DNA from 3 places in the Rhizobium sp. PP-CC-3G-465 genome. Region 2 is predicted to be linked to each of the others. Evidence: predicted binding sites of a transcription regulator. Region 2 holds the regulator's gene; each other region holds the start of a gene.

Region 1 (3,278 bases), on a different contig from region 2:
AACGGATCTTCAAGCTGGTTGTCTTGATGGAGAAAAAACCGACACCCACGGCGGGCCGCTGAGATAGGGGCGCGGCGAAAGCCGCGCCTCTATTTCGGTCTCATTGGGTTGGCGTTGGATGGGGGCCGCGACCGCAGCGGCGAAGGTTGAGCAACACTTGGCAATCATCGCACAGACCATAACAGGGAAAGCCGCCGCAGGCGTCCGTAGGGCAGGGCTGCATGCAGCCCTATGAGATGATGATCCTTGCGGCCGCGCTCGCGCTTGCGGCCGCTCTGCTGTTGCGACGGCTGCTCCGGCCGAAGGCCAAGGAGCGACGTCACCGCCGCAAGCAGGACCAGGCCCGTCGCGTTCTGGCAAAGATCAACACCATTCCACTGATGCCGCAGCGCCTGGCATACCTTCGCAAGATTGATCCCCTGACATTCGAGGAACTATTGCTCGAGGCTTTTGAGCGGCGCGGCCATGTCGTTCGGCGCAACGCGTCCTATAGCGGTGATGGCGGGCTGGATGGTTCGGTGGTAATCGAGGGAGAAACGTACCTTTTACAGGCAAAGCGATACGGAAAACACATCAACCGCGCCCACGTGGCGGCCTTTGGCGCTGTCCTGGCTGCAAGGAACTGCAGCGGGATCTTTATTCATACCGGGCGCACTGGCGCCGGCGCGAAGGATGTTGCGGCCGCGGACCCGAACCTGACGATCGTCAGTGGTCAGCGGTTGCTCGACTTTCTCAACACGGGCGACATCGGTTGAACTGCGCGTTCGGTCGGATGCGTGATCCGGCCAAACGGACGACGGGCGCTGCTTTTGTCGCGGCCGTCGCAGAATAGTCGATCCTGCGTGCCATTGCCTGAAAGACGCTGTGTATATAAGGCGACGATATGAACATGCTTGGGGCCTATATCCCTGAAAACATTCCTTCACTGCTGACGAGTGGCGTTGGCGCGCTCATCGCTATTTTTATCGTGATGTTTGTCGTCAGAAAGATCGTCGGAATGGTTGCGATAACAGCGCTGATCATCGGCGGCTGGATGGTCTGGAATGACCCGACCCTGCTGCAGTCCGGCCGGGATACAGCCAATAGCTACCTTGATGAATGGCGGCATGGGCCAACCGAAGAGGATCGGCCTCGTTGGTGATTATTCGTGCCATCCGGTACAATGCGCATCAGATTCTCTCTCATTAGGCGAACTTAAAATAATCATCGCGCAATCCTCTATATTGCCTTTTGCTGTCGCTTGTGTTCCCTATTTGTTCCTTTCGCTCGTGTCTCGTGAAGGGTACTTTAGAATGCTTGCCGGCCTTAAAATCCAAGCGGAGGTTTACGTTCCGCTGATGCTGCACGGGCTTTGTGCCGGCTTCCCGTCTCCCGCAGATGACTACATTGACGAATCCATTGACCTGACGCGGCTCCTGATCCGCAACCCGCCGGCGACCTTCCTCTGGAAGGTTGATGGCAATTCCATGCGGGATGCAGGCATTTTCCACGGCGACCTGATCGTGGTGGACCGGAGCGTGACCGCCATCGATGGCGACATTGTCGTAGCGACGATCCACGGCGAACGGTCATTGAAGCGTCTGCGCATGAACGGCAATCGACCACGGCTACTATTTGAGAATAGCGATATGCCGCTATTCGACCTGCCGGAGATTGCGGAAGTCGAGATCTGGGGCGTCGCCATGTGTAACATCCACTGGCTCAGACCAAGGAAGCGGACATGACTTCCTTTGCGCTGATCGATGGAAATTCGTTCTACTGTTCCTGCGAGCGGGTTTTTGACCCATCCATTGAAAAGCGGCCGGTCATTGTGCTGTCAAACAATGACGGCTGCGCCGTTGCCAGAACAGCGGAAGCCAAGGCGCTTGGCATCGGGATGGGCGAGCCCTTCTTCAAGATCCGGGACCTCTGTCGTAGCAACGATGTCGCCGTGTATTCCAGCAATTACACGCTATACGGCGACATGAGCGCACGCCTCAACGCAATCTACCGGCAATGGTCTCCGGATGTGGAAGTCTATTCGATCGATGAGAGCTTTCTCGATATGACCGACATCAGACCGGCCGACCGGCAAGCATTCGGACGCGATCTGCGATCGACCGTCCAGCGCTGGACCGGGATTCCGACATGCGTTGGCATCGGCCCCACAAAGACACTCGCCAAATTCGCCAATCACGTTGCGAAAAAGAACCCTGAGCTTGGTGGAGTCTGCGACCTGACAGACACGGCCTTGCGGCAAGGCTGGCTCGATCGGATCGAGGTTGGCGAGGTGTGGGGCGTGGGTGCCGCCTCGGAACGCAAGCTGTTTGGCCTCGGTGTGGAAACGGCCGGCGACCTGGCGCGCATGGATGCGCGGCTGGCCCGCAAGCTTTTGAGCGTCGTCGGTGAACGGACAGTGCTGGAATTGCAGGGCCTATCGTGCCTGCCGCTCGAAGATGTGCCCCCGCAACGCAAGGGCTGCGCGGTGACGCGTTCTTTCGGAACGCCGGTCACGGATCTTGCAGGCATGCTGGAAGCGGTTGCGGCCTACGCGAGCAGGGCAGGCGAGAAGCTGCGCCGCTACGGCCTTGAGGCCACCCATATGGCAGTCTTCATGCATACGTCGCGCTTCAACGAGAAGGATCAACCCTACTCTGCGCAAACGACCGTGCATTTGCCTGAAGCGTCAAACGACACGTTCGACCTGATCCGCATGGCTCAGAGCGGGGCGCGCAAGATTTTCAGGGACGGCCATCGCTATGCGAAAGCCGGCATCATTATGAATGATCTTGTGCCGGCGCGGTCGCAACAGCGCCCGCTCTTTGACGCCCGCGATCGCGACCAGTCCGAACGGCTGATGACCGCCCTCGATGCGGTGAACACAAAGTTTGGCCGTGGCGCTCTCATTCCCGCCTCGGCCGGAATCAAGCGCAAGTGGCAAACGAAGTTCGACCGTCGGTCTCCCCGCTACACGACCAACATCAAGGAGCTGCCAATCGCCACGGCAAGATAGATCATGACCAGGAACGTTAGCCCCGAAATTCTTGCTGAGCTTCAGGAGCGGATAGATCGAATTGCAGGCGGTTCAGCAAAACAGCGTCCCCGTCTGCCATTTGGCGTCGAAGACATCGATAGCCGTATTCCGGGTGGGGGCCTTGCCTACGGCTGCACCCATGAAATTGCAGGGGGTGGAAGTGACGCGGTCGCTGGAGCCGTGTCGTCGCTGTTTGCGGCCGGTATCGCCGCACGCACGAAAGGCCATGTCATCTGGTGCCTGTCCCGAACCGACTTGTTCGCGC
Region 2 (3,278 bases):
ACCGCATTCGTCTGTTTATCAAACGTCCACAATCCAGTTGAATACGACAAGAGACTCGGTAATATCCCTTTATCGTCAACCCATTGGCGACATATTAGATTCACGGGGGGAACAATGAAAATCATTACGACAGGCGCGATTATCATCAGCGCCATTTTTGTGTCCGGGGCAGCACAGGCCGAGGATCTGGTGTTCACACTGAAGAACGGCACGAAATCCGTTCTCACGCGCTTCTACACGTCACCTGTCGGTGTCAGTGATTGGGAGGGAGACGTGTTCGGCGAACAGGTCCTCAATCCCGGTGAGACAATCGAGCTTACGATTGCAGATGGTCGAGACGTTTGTAATTATGACATGCGTTTCGAATTCGAAGAGGGTTCAGATCTCGCAACGACGGAAGACAAGCAAAATTTGTGCGAAATGGGATCTTACACGATCCACGAATGATGAGCCTGATCTTCGGATAAAGTCTCTAAATATATCGGAGCAGCTGGCCGAGATGCCCGGGTATCACAGCGAGCTAGCTGCTCCGACAGTCGTCAATGGGACACTGTTCCCCAGATCATTGTTTGCATATTTGATCACAAGTATACTGAGGACGGATGCAAGCATCCCGACAAAGATCATTCTCATGATGAATTCCTTAGCGCATGAAAAATGCGCGTTTTTTTTGTAAATGGTGCTGTGAGCAATACCAAAAAAATGAACTAAAATCGCCAACACGATTGTAATTCGGCTAGACAGAGATTTGATTGCTTTTACGTACTGGCTTTTCACCCTGCCTGGAAAGTGCCATGGTCTCTGTGTGGGCTACAAACAGTCGTTTGCCAAATCCTGAACTTCGTCGGGGTTGTACATACTCACAACATCGTGCTTCCCACAAAGTCAGCTTTATTACAGCCAAAGAGGACAGCCCGAAAGTTTCTCGATGTTCCGGGCATGTTCACCTCCGCTGTGTTCGCCCGGTAAACGCCGACCTGCCCATGCGGTTCCATAGACTTTCACTTGTAGGTATCGTTAAAGCTAGCAGGCCTCAGAACTGAACGTGTTCCGCTTGATAGCTTACGAATAGAACGACAGATGGCGCAAATTTCTGGCCGGTTGGTAACTTAACGGATAACGAAGCTTACCTACATCTCACGCCACGAGATTCAGGGGCCACCAATTACCCCTTCATCATCCCGTACTGGATGCGGCATCCGGCGACCTGACGTCCAAGCGCTCAAAAGTGTCTACTCATCTCGTAGACGTTAAACAGCCAAGCTACGACTCAAGGTCGGACTGACAAGGAGGTGGATGGCTCGACCCTCAAAATCGCATCTCTGCAGAACGTGAAGGTTGCGATTTCCGTCTGTCCTCGCCGGTACAGTAGTCAACTAGGACCGTCTAAAACGTAAACCTCAAAAAACATGCTGAAAAGGCTCCATGTGCTGGAACCTGATGACGACAAGATCTCATCAACCTCACAATAGCAAAGCCCTTCCCTTCACTGATAACGGCGAATCAACCCGACGAGCTTTCCTTGGACCTTCACGCGTTCCGGGCCAAAAATTCTTGTCTCATAGGCTGGATTGGCTGCTTCGAGGGCAACGGAGGCACCCTTGCGGCGGAAGCGCTTGAGGGTTGCTTCTTCGTCATCCACGAGAGCCACGACGATCTCGCCGGGGCTGGCACTGTTGGCATTGCGGATGATCACGGTATCACCGTCCAGAATACCGGCTTCGATCATCGAGTCGCCCCGGACTTCCAAGGCGTAGTGCTCGCCATTGCCGATCATAAAGGCGGGAACGGAGATATCGTGGGTATTGTTCTGGATGGCGGAAATCGGAACGCCTGCGGCGATGCGCCCCATCACCGGAACCGACACGCTATTATCGTTGCCCACCCCAGCCGTCGTCTTCGGCGCGTTTTCAGGTGCAGAGCTTCCCCGGCTTCCTTGAATCACGCTCGGCGAAAAACCGCGCTTCGGCGGGACAGCGGCCAGATACGCCTCCGGCAGCTTGATGACCTCAAGCGCCCGTGCCCGGTTGGGTAGGCGCCGGATGAACCCGCGCTCCTCAAGAGCCGTGATCAGCCGGTGAATGCCGGATTTGGACGCGAGCTCCAGTGCATCCTTCATTTCGTCGAATGAGGGGGGAATACCCGATTCCTTCATGCGCTCATGAATGAAAATCAACAGTTCCTGTTGCTTGCGGGTCAGCATGATCAATCGACTCCAGAGTCACGAAACAAAGCAAGAACAGTGTTATATGTTCCTCATGTGTTCTGCAAGTGGCATTCTGGTTAAACCACATCGGGAATGATCAACAAGGGGCGCCCATCCGAAGCGTTGCTTTCCGCATTCCCTTAAAAACGAGAATTGTTGTCAACGCACAGCCTCTCTCAGCTTCACAATAGCAACGCCGCCATGAACTTACCCATGACGGCGCAAAAGAGGCGTCGAATTTATGTATCAACCTGCAGCAGGTTTGCGCGAATCAAAATGGGATATCGTCATCCAGGTCACGAGAGAAGCCGCCGCTTGATCCGCCGGTGCTACCGCCCGATCGGGCGCCCGAGGACTGGGCCGGGCGATCGTAATCGTCGCCGTAATTCGACCCACCGCTTCCGCCACCATATTCCGAGCTGCCACGGCTTCCGCCACCGCTGCCTCCACCATCGCGACCGTCGAGCATGGTCAGCGTCGAGTTGAAGCCCTGAAGCACCACCTCCGTGGAGTAACGGTCGTTTCCGTCCTTGTCCTGCCACTTGCGGGTCTGCAGCGCGCCCTCGAGATAGAGCTTGGCGCCCTTTTTCACATATTGCTCTACGACCTTGCACAGGCCTTCGTTAAAGACCACGACGGTGTGCCACTCTGTTTTCTCGCGCCGCTCACCGGAGTTTCGGTCGCGCCAGCTTTCGGAGGTCGCGATGCGCAGGTTTGCGATCGGCTTGCCATCCTGCGTCCGCCGAATCTCGGGGTCCGCCCCGACGTTGCCGATGAGGATCACCTTGTTTACGCTACCAGCCATCTCTTTGTCCTGTCTCCTGAAAGCGGCTCAACGATCCGCATCGTGCCGCGAGCCTACGCTGTTGAGCGCGGCATTTCGCCCTCGGCCGCCAGCAATCCACAACAGTTTGCAAATTTGTTCTTTATTTGTTCTATGTCTTGGGTATGATCCTGTCAAGCGAGGCCGTCACGGGCCGCAGACCGGATCACTGTGACGAAGGAATAGTGGTTTCCCGAAAACGCGCCTCGACATATGAAGTAATGATCTTAAGTAAGGGCTTCGTCCCCA
Region 3 (3,278 bases), on a different contig from region 2:
CCAGACATATCAGCCGGCTCCATCGAAAGACGGGGCCGGTTTTTTGATGACCGTCTGCAGGTGCGTTGCTGATAGGCGAGGCTCTGAAAGCATGAGACTTGCGAAGACGGGACGGGAAAGGCACAACATGGCATGATGTCCTTGTCCGATCGCCATCCCCACCGCATTCGTCGCTCGGTGCTCTGCGTACCCGCCGACAACGACCGCGCGCTCGCGAAGGTGGCGAGCCTTTCAACCGATGCAGTGATCTACGATCTGGAGGATGCCGTGCTTCCGGAGCGCAAAGCCGGTGCACGCGAAGCGCTGGTGCGTCATCTGGCACAGGCCACGCCCGGTATCGAGCGGATCGTCCGAATCAACAGCCTTGCCTCCGGTTTCGGCGAAGCGGATCTCGAAGCGCTGTCCGCCTGCCGGTTCGATGCGGTGCTGGTACCCAAGGTGGAAGGGCCGCGCGACATTCTCGACATTGCCGAAGCGATGGACGAGGGCGACGGTCTGGAAGACCTGCGGCTCTGGGCGATGATCGAGACGCCGCGGGGCGTTCTCAACGTGGCCGCGATCGCCGAGACCGGGCGAACCCGCGGCGGGCGGCTTGATTGCCTCATTCCCGGCCTCAACGATCTGCGCAAGGAAACGGGCGTTGCGGCTCTCCCAGGGCGCACCTATCTCGTGCCCTGGCTCATGCAGATCCTTCTTGCCGGGCGCGGCAGCGGGCTCGACGTTCTCGACGCCGTCTTCAACGATATCGGCGATGCCGAAGGGTTCGCACAGGAATGCGCTGCCGGCCGCGACATGGGTTTTGACGGCAAAATGCTGATCCATCCGCAGCAGATCGCACCGGCCAATGCCGCCTTCGGCCCAACGGTGCAGGATGAGGCAGAAGCGCTGGAGATCGTCGCGGCCTTCGCTCACCCCGACAATGCGGGCAGGTCGGTCATCGTTCACAAGGGAAAAATGGTCGAGGCCCTGCATCTCGAACAGGCGATCGCCTGTCTTGCAAAGGTCGAGGCCATCCGAAACAAAGGAACACAGCCATGAAGCTCTACCGTTTTCTCACCGGCCCCGACGATGCCAGCTTCTGTCACAAGGTAACGGCCGCCCTCAACAAGGGCTGGGATCTCTACGGCTCGCCGACCTACACCTTCAATGCCGATAGCCAGATCATGCAGTGCGGCCAGGCCGTGGTGAAGGATATCGAGGGCAAGGACTACGTGCCGGAGATGAAGCTGTCCGAGCAATAGAGGCGAAAGCCTCTCACAACGCTATGCGGCGGGCTCCTACCCGCCGACATGCTCCACGCTTTCCTCGATGCGCTCCATGTCGTCATCCGACAGGCCGAAATGATGGCCGATTTCGTGGATCAGCACATGGGTGATGATATCGCCCAGCGTTTCGTCGTTTTCGGCCCAGTAATCGAGGATCGGTCGGCGATAAAGCGTGATCCGGTTCGGCATCGTGCCGGTTTCCATGGTGAACCGCTCGCCGATGCCGCGACCTTCGAACAGGCCCAACAGATCGAACGGCGTTTCCAGCGCCATGTCCTCGAACACGTCGTCATCCGGAAAATCCTCGATCACAATGATGAGGTCTGTGGCCAGCAGCCGGAATTCCTCGGGAAGATGCCCATAGGCCTCCAGTGTCAGGGATTCGAACGTGCTGATGGTCGGCGCATGGCGTTCCCGCCAATCGTCGCTTTGGTCAATCCGGGCCATGGATACTCCTTGTCCTTTTTATATAGCCATTTTCCGGTTCATTTCGAGAAGCAATTCGTTTGGTAAGGCAATTGTGCATAATCTGCGGAATCTTTTCCCAACTGCGTTGACTCTTTTTTGAAGCTCTGGAATCTATAAGAACATATCAAGAACAGATAGGAGTTGACTGCCATGGCTGAAAACGCTGTGCCGCGGGAGACGGTGCTCGCCCTGCGCGATGCCATTGCCCGACTGGAACGAGACAGGCCATCCGGTTCCTGTCTTTCCAGATTGGAGACGGAGGGCGAACGGGCGGGATTTTCCGCGTCCGGACGGTCTCTCCCCATGCCGGACGTCACTGGGCAACACGGCACTGGGCAGGACGTCACCCGGCAGGCTGACGTTCTGCCGCTCGGCGTTCCCACGCTCGATCATGCCATGTCCGGCGGACTGCCGCTCAAGGGGTTGAGCGAGATCCGCGTGGCGGAAACGCGCGATGCCGGTGCCGCCACGGGGTTTACGCTGGGACTTGCCGCGCTCTGCCAGGCGCGGCGTAAGGCGCGGGGCGAGCTCGGGCCGATCCTCTGGATCTCTGAGACGATGGCCGGACAGGAGGCGGGCGAGCCTTATGGTGTCGGCCTGTCGCTTCTCGGGATCGATCTGCGTGCCGCCCTCTTCTCCCGGCCTCGCAATCTGCAGCAGGCGTTGTGGATTGCCGAGGCGGCACTCGGCTTTTCCGTGTTTTCCGCCGTCATTCTGGAGATCCGCGGAAATCCGGCGCGTCTCGGGCTTGCCGAAAGCCGGCGGCTGCAATTGCGGTCGATGGGCAGCGGCGTTCCGATCTTTCTCCTGCGGCAGGCGGGCGAGGAGGAGGCGAGCAGCGCGCACCTGCGTCTTCTCGTGCGCCCCGCGCCCGCAGCCCCGTTCATGCTGCCCGATGGCACGATGCTCACGACCGGCATCGGGCATCCCGCCTTTCACGTCATTGCCGAGAAGACACGGGCCTTTTCCCCTGTCGATGCCTACCTTGAATGGAGTTCCCATGCGCGCCGGTTCCATCCTCTCGACCCCGTCGCCGTCCCTCTTCCGGCAAACGCAGCGGATCCTGTCACTGTCCTTTCCGCATCTGTCGGCCGACCGGGTGGCGCGCCGGCGCTGGGGCGCGTCGTGGCTTTCAAGCGGGCGTCCTGATCACCCGCCGGTGGTGTTCTCCGACAAGGTCGAAAATGCCATGCGGATCGTGGCGCTCGACAGCGTGGCCGATCGCCTGCGACTGAAGCGGGGACAAGGGGTGGCCGAAGCCCGCGCCATGCATCCGCAGCTCGACGTGCTGCCGGCCGATCCCGCCGCCGATCAGACCTTTCTTTCGGCTCTCGCCGACTGGTGCGATCGCTATACGCCGCTGGTCGCCTATGCTGGTGCCGATGGTCTGGCGCTCGACATTACCGGCTGCACGCATCTGCATGGCGGGGAAAAGGCGCTGCTCGACGATGTCCTGTCGCGCCTTTTCCAGCTCGGCGTCGAGGCGCGCGGGGCGATTGCCGCATCTCCCGGCCTCGCCTGGGCTCTTGCACGATTTTCCACTGC

The links. Region 2 encodes LexA, which represses DNA repair genes until DNA is damaged. Its sites were predicted from a motif close to TGTTCNNNNTGTGTTCNG; they were not measured.
Region 1: C8J33_RS25345 (LexA family protein) is a predicted target of LexA. The motif match lies at 1,244-1,261, and genes of this name have one in related genera.
Region 3: C8J33_RS27565 (ImuA family protein) is a predicted target of LexA. The motif match lies at 1,849-1,866, and genes of this name have one in related genera.

The regions. Positions count from the first base shown of each region.
Region 1 covers NZ_SLYH01000022.1:9,741-13,018, forward strand. The annotation lists gene C8J33_RS25335 (restriction endonuclease) at 222-755, shown strand; gene C8J33_RS25340 (hypothetical protein) at 890-1,141, shown strand; gene C8J33_RS25345 (LexA family protein) at 1,293-1,724, shown strand; gene C8J33_RS25350 (Y-family DNA polymerase) at 1,721-2,992, shown strand; partial or broken gene C8J33_RS25355 (ImuA family protein) at 2,996-3,278, shown strand, end outside.
Region 2 covers NZ_SLYH01000001.1:928,352-931,629, reverse strand. The annotation lists gene C8J33_RS04205 (hypothetical protein) at 115-447, shown strand; gene lexA (transcriptional repressor LexA) at 1,487-2,203, opposite strand; gene C8J33_RS04195 (single-stranded DNA-binding protein) at 2,478-3,011, opposite strand.
Region 3 covers NZ_SLYH01000003.1:272,506-275,783, reverse strand. The annotation lists gene C8J33_RS15510 (HpcH/HpaI aldolase/citrate lyase family protein) at 136-1,038, shown strand; gene C8J33_RS15505 (DUF1737 domain-containing protein) at 1,035-1,241, shown strand; gene C8J33_RS15500 (metallopeptidase family protein) at 1,278-1,712, opposite strand; gene C8J33_RS27565 (ImuA family protein) at 1,884-2,882, shown strand; gene C8J33_RS15495 (DNA polymerase Y family protein) at 2,833-3,278, shown strand, end outside.